DNA from 2 places in the Idiomarina sp. UBA3162 genome. Region 1 is predicted to be linked to the other one. Evidence: predicted binding sites of a transcription regulator. Region 1 holds the regulator's gene; the other holds the start of a gene.
What was found. The regulator sigma-54, encoded in region 1, starts transcription at its own class of promoters, with help from an activator protein. The targets are predictions, from matches to a motif close to GTTGGCACGNNNNTNGNNT.

Region 1 (7,585 bases):
AGTTGCGTACTGATCGCAAAAGAAGGTGAGCGCATGCAACGCGATATGAGCTACTCGGTTGCGCGTCGAACGCAAGACTTAGCTGCGCCCGAAAAAGTAGCTGAGGAAGCCGCTCAGGAGACGCTATCCCGCTTGGGTGGCCGCAAGATCGATACCGCAAAAGTCCCGGTAATTTTCCGCGCCGATGTGGCGGGCAGCTTGTTTGGCCATTTCGTAAGTGCGATCAGTGGCGGCAATCTTTACCGGAAATCAAGTTTCTTGCTAGACGCATTGGGCCAGCCGGTGTTGCCGTCGTGGTTAAACATTAAAGAATGTCCTCATATCGTGGGTGGTTTAGCAAGCAGTCCGTTTGACCATGAAGGTTTAGCTACGATTGAACGTGATATCGTTACGGCCGGTGAGTTGCAGACTTATCTACTTACTAGCTATGCGGCCCGCAAGATGGATATGCAGCCCACCGGTCATGCTGGGGGCATCCATAACTGGCGCTTGACCCATGGTGATAAGAGTTTGGCTGAACTGTGCAAACAGATGGGCACAGGCTTACTGGTCACCGAATTGATGGGGCAAGGCGTTAACTTAGTCAACGGTGATTATTCGCGCGGCGCTGCTGGATTCTGGGTTGAGAATGGCGAAATTCAGTATCCTGTTGAGGAAGTGACGATTGCGGGTAATTTAAAAGACATGCTGGCAAATATCGTCGCTATTGGTAACGATGTTGACGAGCGCCATGCTTTGCATACGGGATCGGTGTTGTTAGAAGAAATGCGGATTGCAGGTCAGTAAAGCAACCGGCGACATTGCTGTTTAAGACAGCAGCAATGTCGCAGTACCCAAGAATGCAAAGATACCGACCACATCGGTGACGGTGGTTAAAATAACCCCGCCCGCCAGTGCTGGGTCAATATCAAAACGCTTCAATATCATGGGTACGGTCACGCCGGCAAGCGCCGCCGCCAGGAGATTCATCATCATCGCGAAGGCGATAATGCCACCAACCAACCAGCTTTGCATCCAAAGTGCTACCACAGCGGCAATGAGGATTGACCAGATAATACCGTTCAGTGCGCCAATGGCGAGCTCTTTGCCGATCAACCACCGTGAGTTACTACTACCGATATGGCCGAGCGCCATACCTCGAATTACCAAGGTCAGGGTTTGACTACCGGCAATACCCCCCATACTTGGCACGATGGTATTCAGGATAGCGAGTACCGCCATCTGCGCTAACACGTCTTCGAATAGTGAGCTGACCATAGCGGCAAGTAATGCCGTGACCAAGTTAATGGCCAACCACACGGTGCGGCGGCGAGTACTTTTGAGTACCGGCGCAAAAGTATCCTCGTCATCTTCTAAACCGGCCATACTCAACATCGAGTGTTGAGCATCCTCGCGAATGATATCAACCACGTCATCGATGGTGATTCGACCCACAAGTTGCTGCTCCCCGTCGACAACGGGCGCTGATACCCAATCATGACGTTCAAACAATTTTGCGACTTCGGTTTCATCCATGTCGACAGGAATACTGACGATATCCGGCGACATAATATCGCTGACCACTTTTGATGGGTCGACGGTGACTAAGCGCGATAGGGCGATTTCACCGATGAGTTTATCGTTCCGATCGGCGACATAGAGTTTATCAGTGGCTTCTGGTAGCTCGCCTTTTAGGCGAAGGTAACGTAATACAACATCGACGGTGACATCGGCGCGCACGGTAATGGTATCGGTGTTCATGATACCGCCGGCAGAGTCCTCATCGTATGACAATGCCGTTTCAGCACGCTCTCGGTCGCGCTCGTCCATTGATTTGAGCACTTCTTGATAAACTTGGTCTGGCAAGCCACGCAGTACGTAGGCCAAGTCATCGGTATCCATTCCTTCGGTGGCAGCCGCGAGTTTTTCAGGCGCCATCTGGCGAATAATGGATTTTTGAACTTCTTCTGAAAGTTCTTCTAGAATATCACCGTGTTCGTCGGCATCGACGAGTTTCCAAACAATGGCACGACTTTTAGGGGGGGACGACTCCAGGAGAAGCGCAATATCACATGCCGGCATATTATGTAGCATGCGGCGTGCAGCCACATACATACCGTCCGATAGGGCAGTATTTACCTCTTGAATACGCTGCATTGCATATTCTTTATCGGACAACTCAGCCATCATGGTTATTCAGCTTCCTCAAACTTATCTTCAAATAGGATGGTAATTGCTTCGAGCGCTGCCTCGGCATCTTCACCTTGGGCGCAGACATCGACCTCGCGGCCCTGTCGGCTGGCGAGAAGCATTAAACACATCACACTGCCTGCATCGACCTCTTGACCATCTTGGCTGATGGTAATTTTGGCGGCAAACTCCTGCGTCAAGCGTGCCAATTTGGTTGCTGCGCGCGCGTGCAGACCTAGTTTATTGCGAATGATCAAAGATTTACAGACTTTTTGCGTCATTTTGACAATTCCCGATGGCGAACCTGAACATGTGTTTCATCTGTTCTGAACTGGTCGGCTAAGGCTTCGGCCAAATAAACAGAGCGATGTTGACCCCCCGTACAACCCACCGCAATAGTTAGATAGCTACGGTTACTGCGTTGAAAGTAAGGTAACCATGTGGCAAGAAAGTTTTCGACTTGCAGTAAATATTTGGTCACTAAACCTTCTTTGCGGAAAAATTGCTTAACGTCCTCGTCTTGCCCAGTGAGAAGCTTGAGCTCTGGATTCCAATGGGGATTCGGTAAAATTCGCGCATCAAATACGAAATCTGCATCCTTAGGTACGCCGTGTTTAAATCCGAACGACTGGAACACAATCACGACATGCTTCGAAGCTTTACCCAAGACGCGCGCACTCACCTCTTCACTGAGTTGATGTAAAGATAGGTTACTGCTATCAATTCGCCAAGTGGCGCGTTCAGCAATAGGGTCGAGTAGTCGGTTTTCTAACTGCAGCGCCTCAACTAAAGGTAGCTGCTTTTGTGAAAGTGGATGCAAGCGCCGAGTTTCGCCAAAGCGTTGTAGCAGCGTTTGGTCATCGGCGTCGATAAAGAGAACTTCAATATCGACGTCATCGGGCAAAAACTCAATTGATTCTACGAGTTCGTGAGGATCTTCAGGTAAATTGCGTACATCAATACTGATGGCAACGCGATCATATTGCTCAATGACTGAATGAACCAGTGTTGCGAGCAAAGCGATAGGCAGGTTATCGACACAATAGAAACCGAGATCTTCGAGTACTCTTAAGGCAATGGTTTTGCCGGAGCCTGAACGTCCACTGACTATGATAAGTTGCATTCAGGTGCCTGATCTTCGCTGACAAAAATAGAATAGAGCGCTTGGTCACTATCAGCTTCTCGCAGCGAACGCGTGCATTCTTTGTTATTCATGCGTTTGGCGACGGTTGCAAGCGTGTTTAAGTGATTTTCATGCTCCGATTCAGGGACAAGCAAGGCGAATACGATATCCACCGGCTGATTGTCAATCGCATCAAATTCAATGGGTTGTTCAAGCGTCATTAGTACCGCCACAGGTTGCGTCGCATTGGCTAATCGACCATGTGGAATAGCGATGCCAAGACCAATACCCGTACTACCTAAGCGCTCACGATTAATTAAGCTCTCAAAGATGTCGTGTTTAGTGATTCCGACAAGTTTTGGGGCCGCGATAGCGCTGATAGTTTCTAACAGGCGTTTCTTGCTTGCACCCTCGACTGCACACTTGGTGCAGTCGGGGCTCAAAAGATCAGACAATTGCATGATTTAGTGTTTTTTCAACTTTTCTTTGTGTTTAATCACTTGGCGATCGAGTTTATTGATCAATCCATCAATCGCCGCGTACATATCGTCGTGCTCTGCATCGGCGAAAATTTCTCCGCCGTTAACATGAAGCGTAGCTTCCGCTTTTTGAACCGTTTTTTCAACATTTAGGATGACGTGAACGTTGTTTATGTGGTCAAAGTGGCGCTCTAACTTGGCAAATTTTGTATCCACGTATTCACGCAACGCGTCAGTAATATCAATGTGGTGACCTGTTAGGTTGATTTGCATAACGTCTTCCTTCTACGGTTGAACAATATTAAAGCAGACTCTTCCTCTGGCTTGAAGAGGGAATGTTGAGCGATTCACGATATTTCGCGATCGTTCTTCTAGCTACTTGGATTCCCTGATCCGCAATGAGTTCAGCAATTTTGTTATCACTTAATGGTTTGGCGCGGTTCTCCGCGGCAACCAATTTTTTGATTAGCGCTCTTATAGCGGTACTTGAACACTCACCTCCTGTTTCGGTACTGACATGACTGGAGAAGAAGTATTTAAGCTCGAAGATGCCGCGCGGGCAGTGGAGATATTTTTGAGTCGTTACACGCGAGATTGTACTTTCGTGCATATCAACGGCTTCCGCGACATCATTGAGAACCATCGGCTTCATCGCCTCCTCACCATGTTCAAAAAAGCCTTGCTGACGTTGAACGATGCAGTGCGCGACTTTCAGTAAGGTCTCGTTTCGGCTTTCGAGACTCTTAATGAACCAACGCGCTTCTTGAGTATGCAGCTTAATATACTGAGAGTCAGCACTTGATTTTGCCTGCTGACTCAGCGCTGCATATTGTTCGTTCACTCTTAATTTAGGTACGCTATCAGGATTTAATTCGACCACCCAACGACCATTTTTTTTCACTACCGAAATATCCGGTATGACGTATTCAACGGGCTTTTGGTCGATAGCATCGCCAGGATAAGGGTTTAAGGTTTGAATCAGTCGCAGTGTCTCTTTCAGCTCTGCTTCATCAATCTTCAGTTTACGCTGCAACCCTTTATAATCCCGCGCACCCATTAACTCCATGTAATCATTTATAAGCGCTAATGCAAGCTTTTTGCAGGGGGTTTCATCGCATAGTTGCTGTAGTTGAATACTCAAACATTCTTGGATGGAGCGCGCACCGACACCCAGAGGATCAAAATGTTGAATACGCTTAAGCACCATGGCGACTTCTTCAACATCGACTTCGGGTAAATTGATAGCTTCAACGAGTTCATTCAAGTCTGAAGTCAGGTAACCGCGCTCATCGATGGACTCGATGATGGTGGTGGCTATAGCCGCATCTTCGTCTGAGAAATGCGACATCTGCATTTGCCAAATCAAATGATCGTAAAGCGAGTCGCTTGTTTCGCCTTGATAGACATCGTGTTCGCCGTCAAACGACTGGCTTGAGCTAGTGCCACTTGACGGAGTAGTTGATGTATATGTGTCATCCCAAGTGCTATCTAATGGGAGGTCATCGGGGAGTGATTGATCTTGTAATGCATCGACGGTTTCTTTTTGACTATCGTCTTTTTGCGTTTGCTCGGCATCGGTCTGGGCATCTTGCTCAGCTTCACCCTCAACCTCAAGTAACGGGTTATTATCTAAGGCTTCTTGAATTTCAGCTTGTAGATCGAGTGATGAGAGTTGCAACAACCGAATGGCCTGTTGTAATTGAGGGGTCATCGTAAGTTGTTGACCCATTTTCAGTTGCAAACTTTGTTTCATCTGATTATCCCGGCCTCACTTGTGCTGTGTTACAAGGTGAACTGCTCACCGAGGTAGACATCTTTCACTTGTTGGTTTGACAATACGCTATTCGCGTCCCCGCTAGCAATCAGCTCGCCATGACTAACGATATACGCATGCTCGCATACGGACAACGTTTCACGCACGTTGTGGTCAGTTATCAACACACCGATGCCTCGGTGCTTAAGATGTTCAATTATTTTTTTGATGTCGAGTACAGAAATCGGATCAACACCTGCGAAAGGCTCGTCTAATAAAATAAACGTAGGGTCAGCAGCGAGCGCTCGAGCGATCTCAACACGGCGACGCTCACCACCCGACAGACTCATACCCAAGCTATTCACGATATGACCGATATTAAATTCTTCGAGCAATGCATCGAGTTTTTCTTCGCGCTCAATCGCGGTAAGTGAACGTCGAGTTTCAAGAATCGCCATCAAGTTATCACGGACCGTCATTTTTCGAAAAATAGATGACTCCTGTGGCAAATATCCAATACCTCGACGTGCACGTTCATGCATCGGCAAAAGCGTTAAGTCCTGATCATCCAGCTTAATACTGCCTTTATCAGAGTTCACTAAGCCAACTATCATATAAAAGGTCGTTGTCTTACCTGCACCATTAGGACCGAGCAGGCCAATAATTTGCCCTTGGCTCACCTCTAAACTGACGTCTTTGACGACTTGGCGTCGATTATAAGATTTAGCGAGATGCTGAACAGATAATTTAGCCATGCACTATTGCTCTTGTTGCTGTTGGTCGTCTTCAGGTTGCTCTTTCTCGGGTTGCTTATTGGGGTTAAAAATCGTGGTAACCCGTTCGCCTGATTCCTTTGAGCCTCTTGCCGAGACATGCTGGTTAGCCAAGTCATACACAATGGTATCACCACGCGACAAGCTGCTGCCCTGAATGATTTGCGCATTACCTTGTAGTTCAATACGTCCCTGACTCTGGAAGTAAGTGATTTGATCGGCTTGTGCGCTGATCTCCGAGCCATCCTCGAGCAACTGGGTGTAGACTGCGGGACGACCGTGCGCGATAAATGTATCGGCTTGGTCTTTGGACTCACCGCCGGTTGCCTCAAGTCGATCCGCCTCAATACGCATAGAGCCCTGAGTTACAATGACATTATCGGTCAACAACAATTTATTGTTCTTGATATCAAAGTGTTCATGTCCAGCATTGACCTCGATCGGCTTTTTAAAATCCGCCTCACCTTGGGCGGCGGCCATTTGGCTCACAACCGCTAAACTAGCGAGGATTAAAAACCGTTTTAACATGACGTTTTAGCTCCATAGTTTCCGCGTACAGGTCGGCGCTCAGACCATGACCTTGCACAGCAATTTGGGGTCCCGAAATAGTGACAGGATAATCGGTATTCATAGTCTCTGCCGGTATATCGATGACCAAGTATTCGGTATTAACACGCTTAATTGAAGTATCAGGCTGTAAGGCCAATATTTCAACGTTGCGCTCTAAAATAAGTGTTTGATCGTCATATAGCGTGCCTTGCTCTGCGCTAACTTGCCATGTAGCTTCGCGCTCATCGGTATAAACTGAGTAAACAGGGTTGGTTAGTTCAGTGAGACCGATTTGAATATAATGCGACATGTGTTCGGCAGTAACCTGATGTGCCAAGCGGCCACCCGACTCATATAAACGCGTTTTCAGTCCTGAAGCGGTAAAGTCAGGCGTCATTTTCCGCGATTGCACGTTGTTATCGCCCGCGTCGGAGCGATCAAAAGGACGCCAAAGCAATAGTATAACTGCGCCAAATAAGATAAGCAGCAATAGCGCTACGCGACGACTCACAAACTCACTCCTTCAACACTCGCGAGTTCGCCGCGGCTTAACAGCAGTAAATCGCAGACTTCACGCACAGCGCCAAATCCACCATGACAGCGGGTGATATACTGCGCAGCAAGTTGCACAGATGGATGAGCATCGTGAACCGCGACGCCTAATTTAGCACGGTTGATGAGTTTTAGATCGGGCACGTCATCGCCGACGTACGCGACGTGCGAATCACTTAATGCTAAC
Region 2 (7,585 bases), on a different contig from region 1:
CGTTTCGTTTAGTACGCAACCTTTACCGTTTTTCAGACCCTGAGTATGCGGGGCAGTTTCCCTTGTGCGAAGAACGTATTGCGCAAATGACACGTCGCCACTGTTTATATCTCGCAGGGATATTCCATGATATCGCCAAAGGCCGCGGTGGTGATCACTCTGAACTCGGCGCGATGGATGCCAGCAACTTTTGTCTACAGCATCGATACAGTCAGGCGGATAGCGATTTAATTAGCTGGCTAGTTGAGCACCATTTAACCATGTCGGTCACTGCACAAAAACGTGATATTCATGATCCTGAAGTGATTCAGGAATTCGCCAATATTGTGGATACGGTCGAACGACTCGACTTTCTCTATTGTCTCACCGTAGCGGATATTCGTGCGACTAATCATTCACTGTGGAATAACTGGAAAGCAACCTTACTCGAAGAGTTGTATAATGCTACACGTTATTTATTAGAACAAAACAGTAGTAAACCGACGCTCGACGTGCGTGATAAAATCCAGCAAAATAAAGCGAATGCAATGGCTTTATTACTAAGTGGCGGGTATGAAAAAGAAGCCATTCTTGCACTTTGGGGCCGCTTTACAGCGGACTATTTTTTCCGCCACACGGCTGAGCAAATTAGTTGGCACTCCCAGCATATTTTGCAACTTAAAGATGATGAACTTCCATTAATTTTGATAGGTGATGAAAACAACTATGGTACAACCGAGCTGTTCGTCTATCACCACGACGAAGGACACCTTTTTGCTGCCGTGGCGGGCGTGCTTGACAGCCAACAGTTGAATATCTTAGACGCGCAAATACTGGCGACTCGAGATGGTTTTGTGATGGATACCTTCGTACTGTTGCAACGAAATGGTAAACCGTTGACCGAGGCACGTCGCATTGAGGAGGTAAAACAACACCTGCTTGATGTCTTACATAAGCGTCGTAAAGTACCTAAGAATAATCGGCCGCTATCACGTCGGTTGAAGAACTTTAGTGTCAAGACACAAGTGAATTTCTTGCCAGCAAAACATCGCGGGCGCACCACCTTCGAGTTGGTGGCGCTGGATAGGCCTGGTTTGGTTGCCCGCTTGGCGGCTATTTTACAACGTTTAGATGTTAGCTTATTGGCTGCTAAAATCACGACTATCGGTGAGCAGGCAGAAGATTTATTTATTGTTTCGTCGAGTCGTGGAGAAGCCCTTTCCGACGAGCAGAAGTTGACGCTTAAACAACAAATTATCAATGATTTAGATGGATAACGAGGCAAACATGTCGTTTGAAAAATATAAAAAGTTAATTAATGATGCCTTTGAGCAACGTGACCAAATTTCTCCCCGTACCGATGATGATGAGCTACGTGAAGTCGTCCGCTATATCATTGATGAAATCGACCGCGGTGAATTGCGTGTCGCGGAAAAAGTGTCAGGCGAATGGATCGTTCATCAATGGCTAAAAAAGGCAGTGTTATTATCGTTTAGACTGAACGACAACGACCTTATCGAAGGCGGCGAAACCCGTTTTTGGGACAAAGTGCCAGCAAAATTCGCCGACTACGACAGCGCTCGATTCCGCGCCGAAGGTATGCGCGTTGTTCCGCCAGCAATGGTTCGTAAGGGTGCCTTTATTGGCCGCAACGTCGTTGTCATGCCAAGTTATGTGAATATTGGCGCCTACGTCGGCGACGGCAGCATGGTAGATACTTGGGCAACGGTGGGTTCGTGTGCACAAATTGGTAAAAATGTGCATTTATCTGGCGGTGTCGGTATTGGCGGAGTCCTTGAACCATTGCAAGCGAACCCAACCATTATTGAGGATAACTGCTTCATCGGTGCGCGTTCTGAAATCGTTGAAGGTGTCATTGTTGAGGAAGGTGCTGTGATTTCAATGGGCGTTTATATCGGTCAAAGTACGCGCATCTACGACCGTGAAAACGACAAAATTATTTACGGGCGCGTTCCTGCAGGTGCTGTTGTTGTCCCTGGCGCGTTACCTTCGGCGGATGGCTCACACAGTCTTTACGCCGCGATCATTGTGAAACGTGTCGACGCTAAGACACGCGCAAAAGTTGGTATTAACGCACTCTTGCGCAGCGCAGAATAAGATCTATATGAGCTCACTCAACGCCCGTTACTGATGAAACGGGCGTTGTAATAGTTCTGGAACCTCGATCTCAATGCTCAGCTGTTTGCTCGTCACCGGATGTTGAAATTCGATTGCGGTCGCTGCTAATAGCAAGCGGTGACAGTCAAAGTAGTCTCGGAAAAAGCGATTATGTCGCCCCTCCCCATGTCGAGTATCACCAATAATCGGATGCCTAATGTGTGACATATGCCGGCGTAACTGATGCTTACGCCCCGTTTTAGGCATGAGTTTCACCAGTGAGTAGCGGCTCGTATCATGTTTTTTACTGACTTTGAAAGGCAGTTCGATGCGGTCAATACAGCTGTACTCTGTGACAGCATCCTGAGCCGGCTTATCGGCTTGTGCCTGTTTATCAGCAATTTTGTCATGCTCTTCTTTCAGCGCATAATCAATGATGCCAGCATCATCGACATAACCCCGTACGACGGCATGATAAGTTTTTTTAATGTCACGCTCAGCAAACTGTTCGTTAAGCGCACGCGCGATATCCGAAGATAGCGCAAACACCAATAAACCAGATGTCGGTCGGTCAAGTCGGTGCACGGGAAAAACATGCTGCCCGAGTTGGTCTCGGAGCATCTGCATAGCAAACTGTTTTGCATCCGAGGCGATCCAACTACGATGCACCAATAAACCGCTGGGCTTGTCGATTACCACGAGGTACTCGTCTTGATAGACGATCGTTAATAACTCGGAGTCAAACATCGTCTTGTAGCGGATCTGAGCCGCTTAACAGGACATCAAATTCACGAATTAATTCGATGAGTTGCTCATGTTGTTCGATCGCATTGCGATAGGAGTGTGCTGCCATCGGACTGACCGCGATCGAGTCAGGTAACGGCTGCTTTGCATCGATCAATGACCACATTCGCGGTATCATAATGAATTGTAGCCATTGGTGAAACTCGAGGGTATCCATGGCGAAAGGTTGCTGGCTATCCAGCGCGTCAACGGGCGGCTGGTCGGATTGCCAGAGGCCCAAGCTGTTCAATTCTCGCTCAATACGATCGAGTAGCCGAGCCGCTTTTTGATACTGCTCCATCGGAGACTCCATTACCACATTAGGTTTGATAACCGATATAATGGCGACAATACTGATTGAAAATTGAATGAAATTCAAGCGCGGAGAAATTTAGTGACTGATAAGATAGCAACCATTGGTGAGTTTTTAGCAGCCGGTAACACCGAGTTTCAGGTCTTCGATTTAGGTCGACGGCTCAGCGAAATTCCATTAGAGACGTTTGCTGCGATTGAACATCAACAGCAGCCTCACCCGTTTCCGCTTGCTCATCACGCGCACTTGGCTATTCTATTTCGTCATAAAAGTGAACCTCAGCAGGATTATCTTTGGTTTTTAAAGTTTCCACTCGATGAACGCGGACTCCTGAACCTTGCAGCGCGTGACCAATATCTTGAATATGTTGTATCCGCGTTAGGTCAGCAAATCACGGATGCGCTAACCGAACAACAAGAAGAGCAGCTAAAGCATAACCCCTACTTATTCACTCCGAGCGAAACTCAACGCGCAGCGCTACACGCACGTATCTCAACTCAGCGACAAGCTGCGCCGAGTCAATATTTTGATACTACATTTGAATACTTAATGGGTAAGCACTCTGATTGGCAGCATATCGGCGTACAAGGATTACACGATTGTGCCGCTCGTTTAATGAATCTGCCTGAACTAGCAACCGCGATTACTGAGCGTTATAAAGACTATGCGCCCACGGTACAACGCTACCTCGCGGAAGCGCTCGAGCAACATTCAATACCCGCAAAGTTACGCGACTTCTACCTGAACGAGTTGACCGAAGCAAACGAAACACGAGCTTTGTATGCCCTTCGCGCCTTAGCGAGTGTGAGCAACGATAAGCGCCTACAAAAAGTATTACTGACATTGTTAAAGCAACCCGTCGACGCCAATACTTTAACGGTGTTAGGGGCTCGTTTGTGGCCCGCTCTACAGGATAATAAGTTACTTGAATGCTATCTCGAGCGCATCGCTGAGCTTGAGCAACCATGGTTTCAAGCGTTATTCGAGGACGCTGCGTCATTGCCAGAATTACGCCCTTTGGTACTGCGTAAAATAGCCCAAAATGATATATCGGAAAGAGTAAAGCAGCAGCTACTTCAACTTAAGGCTCGGCAAACATCATGATTACTCTATTCGATGTCCTGTTGTTTTTATTATTGCTGTGTGTTGCTTGGTTGTTCTGGCAACACCGACGTCAAACAGAGCACGCTTATCAGCACGCGCTTTGGTACTGCAAGCAACAAAGGCTGCAAATGTTAGATTTAGAAAAGGTCAGCACGCGCTGGTCTTTTAAAGGGCGTCAACCGGGCTGGCGCAGCTGTTTCATTATGGGCTTTAGCAGTGACGGCACTTCACGTTACGAAGGAACCTTGACCCTGCACAACAGCCAATTGATCGCCGTCGACCTGCCCCCTTTTCGTGAGCCCAATTAGTCGACATCGAGGGTCAGCAGTGCGCCAGGTACGTCATGAACGTCGAGCGCGTGCTGCTGAGAAAACCCACAATGACTGAAAAACTGATGCTGTTGCTGGTCAGAAATAAATACCGCTAACTGGTTAACGCCACCGCGTTCAACACTTTCCTGCAGCGCAGCTTGACATAATAACCGTCCGATCCCTTGCTGCTGATACTGTTCGGCGACACCAATGAAAGAAATCAAATAGCACGGCTGATCTTTAAGTAAGGACTTAATTTGGCGTTCTTTTTCAAGCACATAGCGTGTACTTATCCAACCTGCAGTCAGTAACATCGAAATGTACCAGTTCCAACGACTGGTTGGCCCAAACTGCTGTTCAACTTTTGATAGGCACACTACGCCTAGTAGCACATCGTCATGCATGGCGGCAATAATGGGCTGCTCGTTATCCCATTGAGCGATCAGTTCCTCGCGTATTGCTGCTCGCAAACGCTTTTCATAATCCGCTTTATCGGCTTGAAAGATACGCTGCATAAGCGCATCGTTTTGGTAGGTTTGAAACAATAAGGACGCTACGCTATTGAGCTGGCATACATCCAGTTCTACAAGCTCAACGTCCTGTGTTGATACGGCAACTTCGGTTGGCATAGCAGCTCTCCTGTTAAAATAGTGCGCTATCACCAACCTACTCCGATTACATTACCTTGTCGAGTGCCATCTGCCCCGTCCCAATTAGCGACCCGTTTTTGAACACAATCGGAGTACACTCATCTTTTGTGGTCATACCGTCAGCATGAACACGCTGCGTGCGATAGAAAAGGACTTGGTACTCATTATTGTCTTCAATCCAGCGTTCACTAAAATCAGGTGTGCCGAGATCATTGCGAACCGATTCAAAGTCAGCGTTTAAGTTAAGTTTAGCAATCGCCTGGCGGTTGCCCCGCTCATCGTGAATTTGATCGTACTGCGGATCGTCTTTATCCCAGCTAGGCTCACTAACAACAATACAACCCGATAGTGAAAGGGTCATCATTCCTGCGAGTCCCATCAATGCAAGCTTTCTGAATTCCATTACCAATCTCCGATTTCTAGTTATTTTATGAATTGTGCTTATTAGGCGCACTCACCACAATTTAAGCAAAAAACAGGCCAAATTGGTAAAACTCTGTTTTTATTGACTTTATTGTTTCTTCAAGGACACCCGAGCTACCAATAGTTAGTCATTTTCACCACAATATGGCTGACAATGTGACAAAAAGGTAGCGAGATCGACTGCTAAGGTTTGGTGTTGTGGCTTCCCTAACCATTCCAGTGCAACCTCACCCGTCGAGTTATCGAGCGAAACCAAACAATCGTCGTGCGCATGTAAAATACCGATAAAAATCGTGATGGGCTGCTTCAACTTGCGCTTCATCAAAATGTGCCCCGTCAGATTTTGCAACAGCCTTTCAGAATCCTCTTGGCATTGAGGCATCAATAATTCAAAATGAATCGGCGGCGTTGTCTCATCCGCCGAAAAAGTGAGGCTGAGATCACCGCTGAACCAATCCCCAAAAAGCCGCTTTACACTGTCATGAAATCGCATAGCTAATGCAGACTCGAGAGCCGTAAAATCTTGTGCTTCGTCTCGCTGTACGGGTCGCCAGATAACCTGTTCTTCACCCATCCGTTGCTGGTATATCTCGGCATCCCACTCGTCCACCCACTCGGTTTGGGGTTCGGGGTTAGCTTGCATATAGCGCTCTAGCAAAGCGCTAACGGCGTGCTCGGTCGATACTTCGTTCATCTGGTGCATTTCCTTTTAACCGCGTAAAATAGGTGTAATTCATTTAGTTTATCATGGAGCGCATCAATGCAAACAAGCGACCCGCTCGCACACCTAAATTTGGGTAAAGCAACCGACTACCCAACCACCTATGATCCGAGCCAGTTACAGCCAGTTGCTCGCGAGCTTAATCGCACACCCATTGGTGTTACCGAGGACCTGCCCTTTAATGGTCACGACGACTGGACGGGTTATGAAGTATCTTGGTTAAATAGCAAAGGGTTACCCCAAGTGGCGATCGCGGAATTTTCTGTACCCTGCGACAGCCCTCATTTAATTGAGTCAAAGTCGTTCAAGCTTTATTTAAATAGTTTTAACGAAAGTCGATTTGATGATTGGCAAACAGTAGCGGATGTCATGCAACATGATTTATCAGCCTGTGCAGGCGCAGATGTCATGGTCAGCCTGAGCTCGTTAGATGAATATACCAATCTTCCGATTGGCGACTTGCCAGGAACCTGTATTGATAATCAAGACATCGCGATAGACACCTATGACTACCAACCGGCCCTACTCAAAGTCGAGCCGCAAGTAGTTGAGTCGTTAACGGTACATAGTCATCTACTTAAATCAAACTGTTTGATAACCAATCAGCCGGATTGGGGATCTGTATATATTCACGGGACAGGTCCGCAACTTGATCAAGCGAGCTTGCTGCGTTACCTCGTCAGCTTCCGCCGTCATAACGAATTTCACGAACAGTGTGTTGAGCGCATTTTTATGGATTTGCAACGTTTAGGCTTTTCGAAGCTCACCGTTTATGCGCGATATACACGCCGTGGCGGCTTAGATATCAATCCGTTCCGTTCTAACTTTGAAACGGCGCCACCCAGTGGGCAGCGCCTGGCTCGACAATAGTCTTAGCTCGCATTCGGGTGTGGAATTTGCAGCCACTGTAAAAAACGTGCCTTCTGTTTAGCAGAAGGATTTTCTACTGGCACAATTTTCGCGCCCGTATGCTGTTCTTCACCTAATATCAGCTCAGCGGTATGAAGTTGGTCACGACGGAAGAATGTGACCTCAACGGTATCGCCGACTTCGCGCTCTTGCAACGCTTCTTCGAAACGTCCGCCCGCTGCGCGTTTACCATCATACGCAACAATCACATCGCCTGGAGTGAAACCTGCGTCCCAAGCAGGCGAACCACGTTCAACCTGTATCAGTTCGATAC

Region 2: B2X00_RS10460 (DUF3192 domain-containing protein) is a predicted target of sigma-54. The motif match lies at 5,725-5,743, and genes of this name have one in related genera.

What each region holds. Positions count from the first base shown of each region.
Region 1 is NZ_DEYI01000059.1:3,688-11,272, reverse strand. Features, by position in the region: gene pmbA (metalloprotease PmbA) at 1-786, shown strand, start outside; gene mgtE (magnesium transporter) at 808-2,169, opposite strand; gene B2X00_RS07510 (HPr family phosphocarrier protein) at 2,172-2,450, opposite strand; gene rapZ (RNase adapter RapZ) at 2,447-3,292, opposite strand; gene ptsN (PTS IIA-like nitrogen regulatory protein PtsN) at 3,277-3,753, opposite strand; gene hpf (ribosome hibernation promoting factor) at 3,757-4,044, opposite strand; gene B2X00_RS07490 (RNA polymerase factor sigma-54) at 4,073-5,524, opposite strand; gene lptB (LPS export ABC transporter ATP-binding protein) at 5,554-6,279, opposite strand; gene lptA (lipopolysaccharide transport periplasmic protein LptA) at 6,283-6,825, opposite strand; gene lptC (LPS export ABC transporter periplasmic protein LptC) at 6,797-7,357, opposite strand; gene kdsC (3-deoxy-manno-octulosonate-8-phosphatase KdsC) at 7,354-7,585, opposite strand, start outside.
Region 2 is NZ_DEYI01000084.1:592-8,176, reverse strand. Features, by position in the region: gene glnD ([protein-PII] uridylyltransferase) at 1-1,256, shown strand, start outside; gene dapD (2,3,4,5-tetrahydropyridine-2,6-dicarboxylate N-succinyltransferase) at 1,267-2,097, shown strand; gene truC (tRNA pseudouridine(65) synthase TruC) at 2,125-2,844, opposite strand; gene B2X00_RS10480 (YqcC family protein) at 2,837-3,181, opposite strand; gene B2X00_RS10475 (DUF3549 family protein) at 3,275-4,297, shown strand; gene B2X00_RS10470 (DUF3301 domain-containing protein) at 4,294-4,605, shown strand; gene B2X00_RS10465 (GNAT family N-acetyltransferase) at 4,602-5,237, opposite strand; gene B2X00_RS10460 (DUF3192 domain-containing protein) at 5,284-5,661, opposite strand; gene B2X00_RS10455 (SecY-interacting protein Syd) at 5,806-6,375, opposite strand; gene queF (NADPH-dependent 7-cyano-7-deazaguanine reductase QueF) at 6,442-7,272, shown strand; partial or broken gene B2X00_RS10445 (PDZ domain-containing protein) at 7,275-7,585, opposite strand, start outside.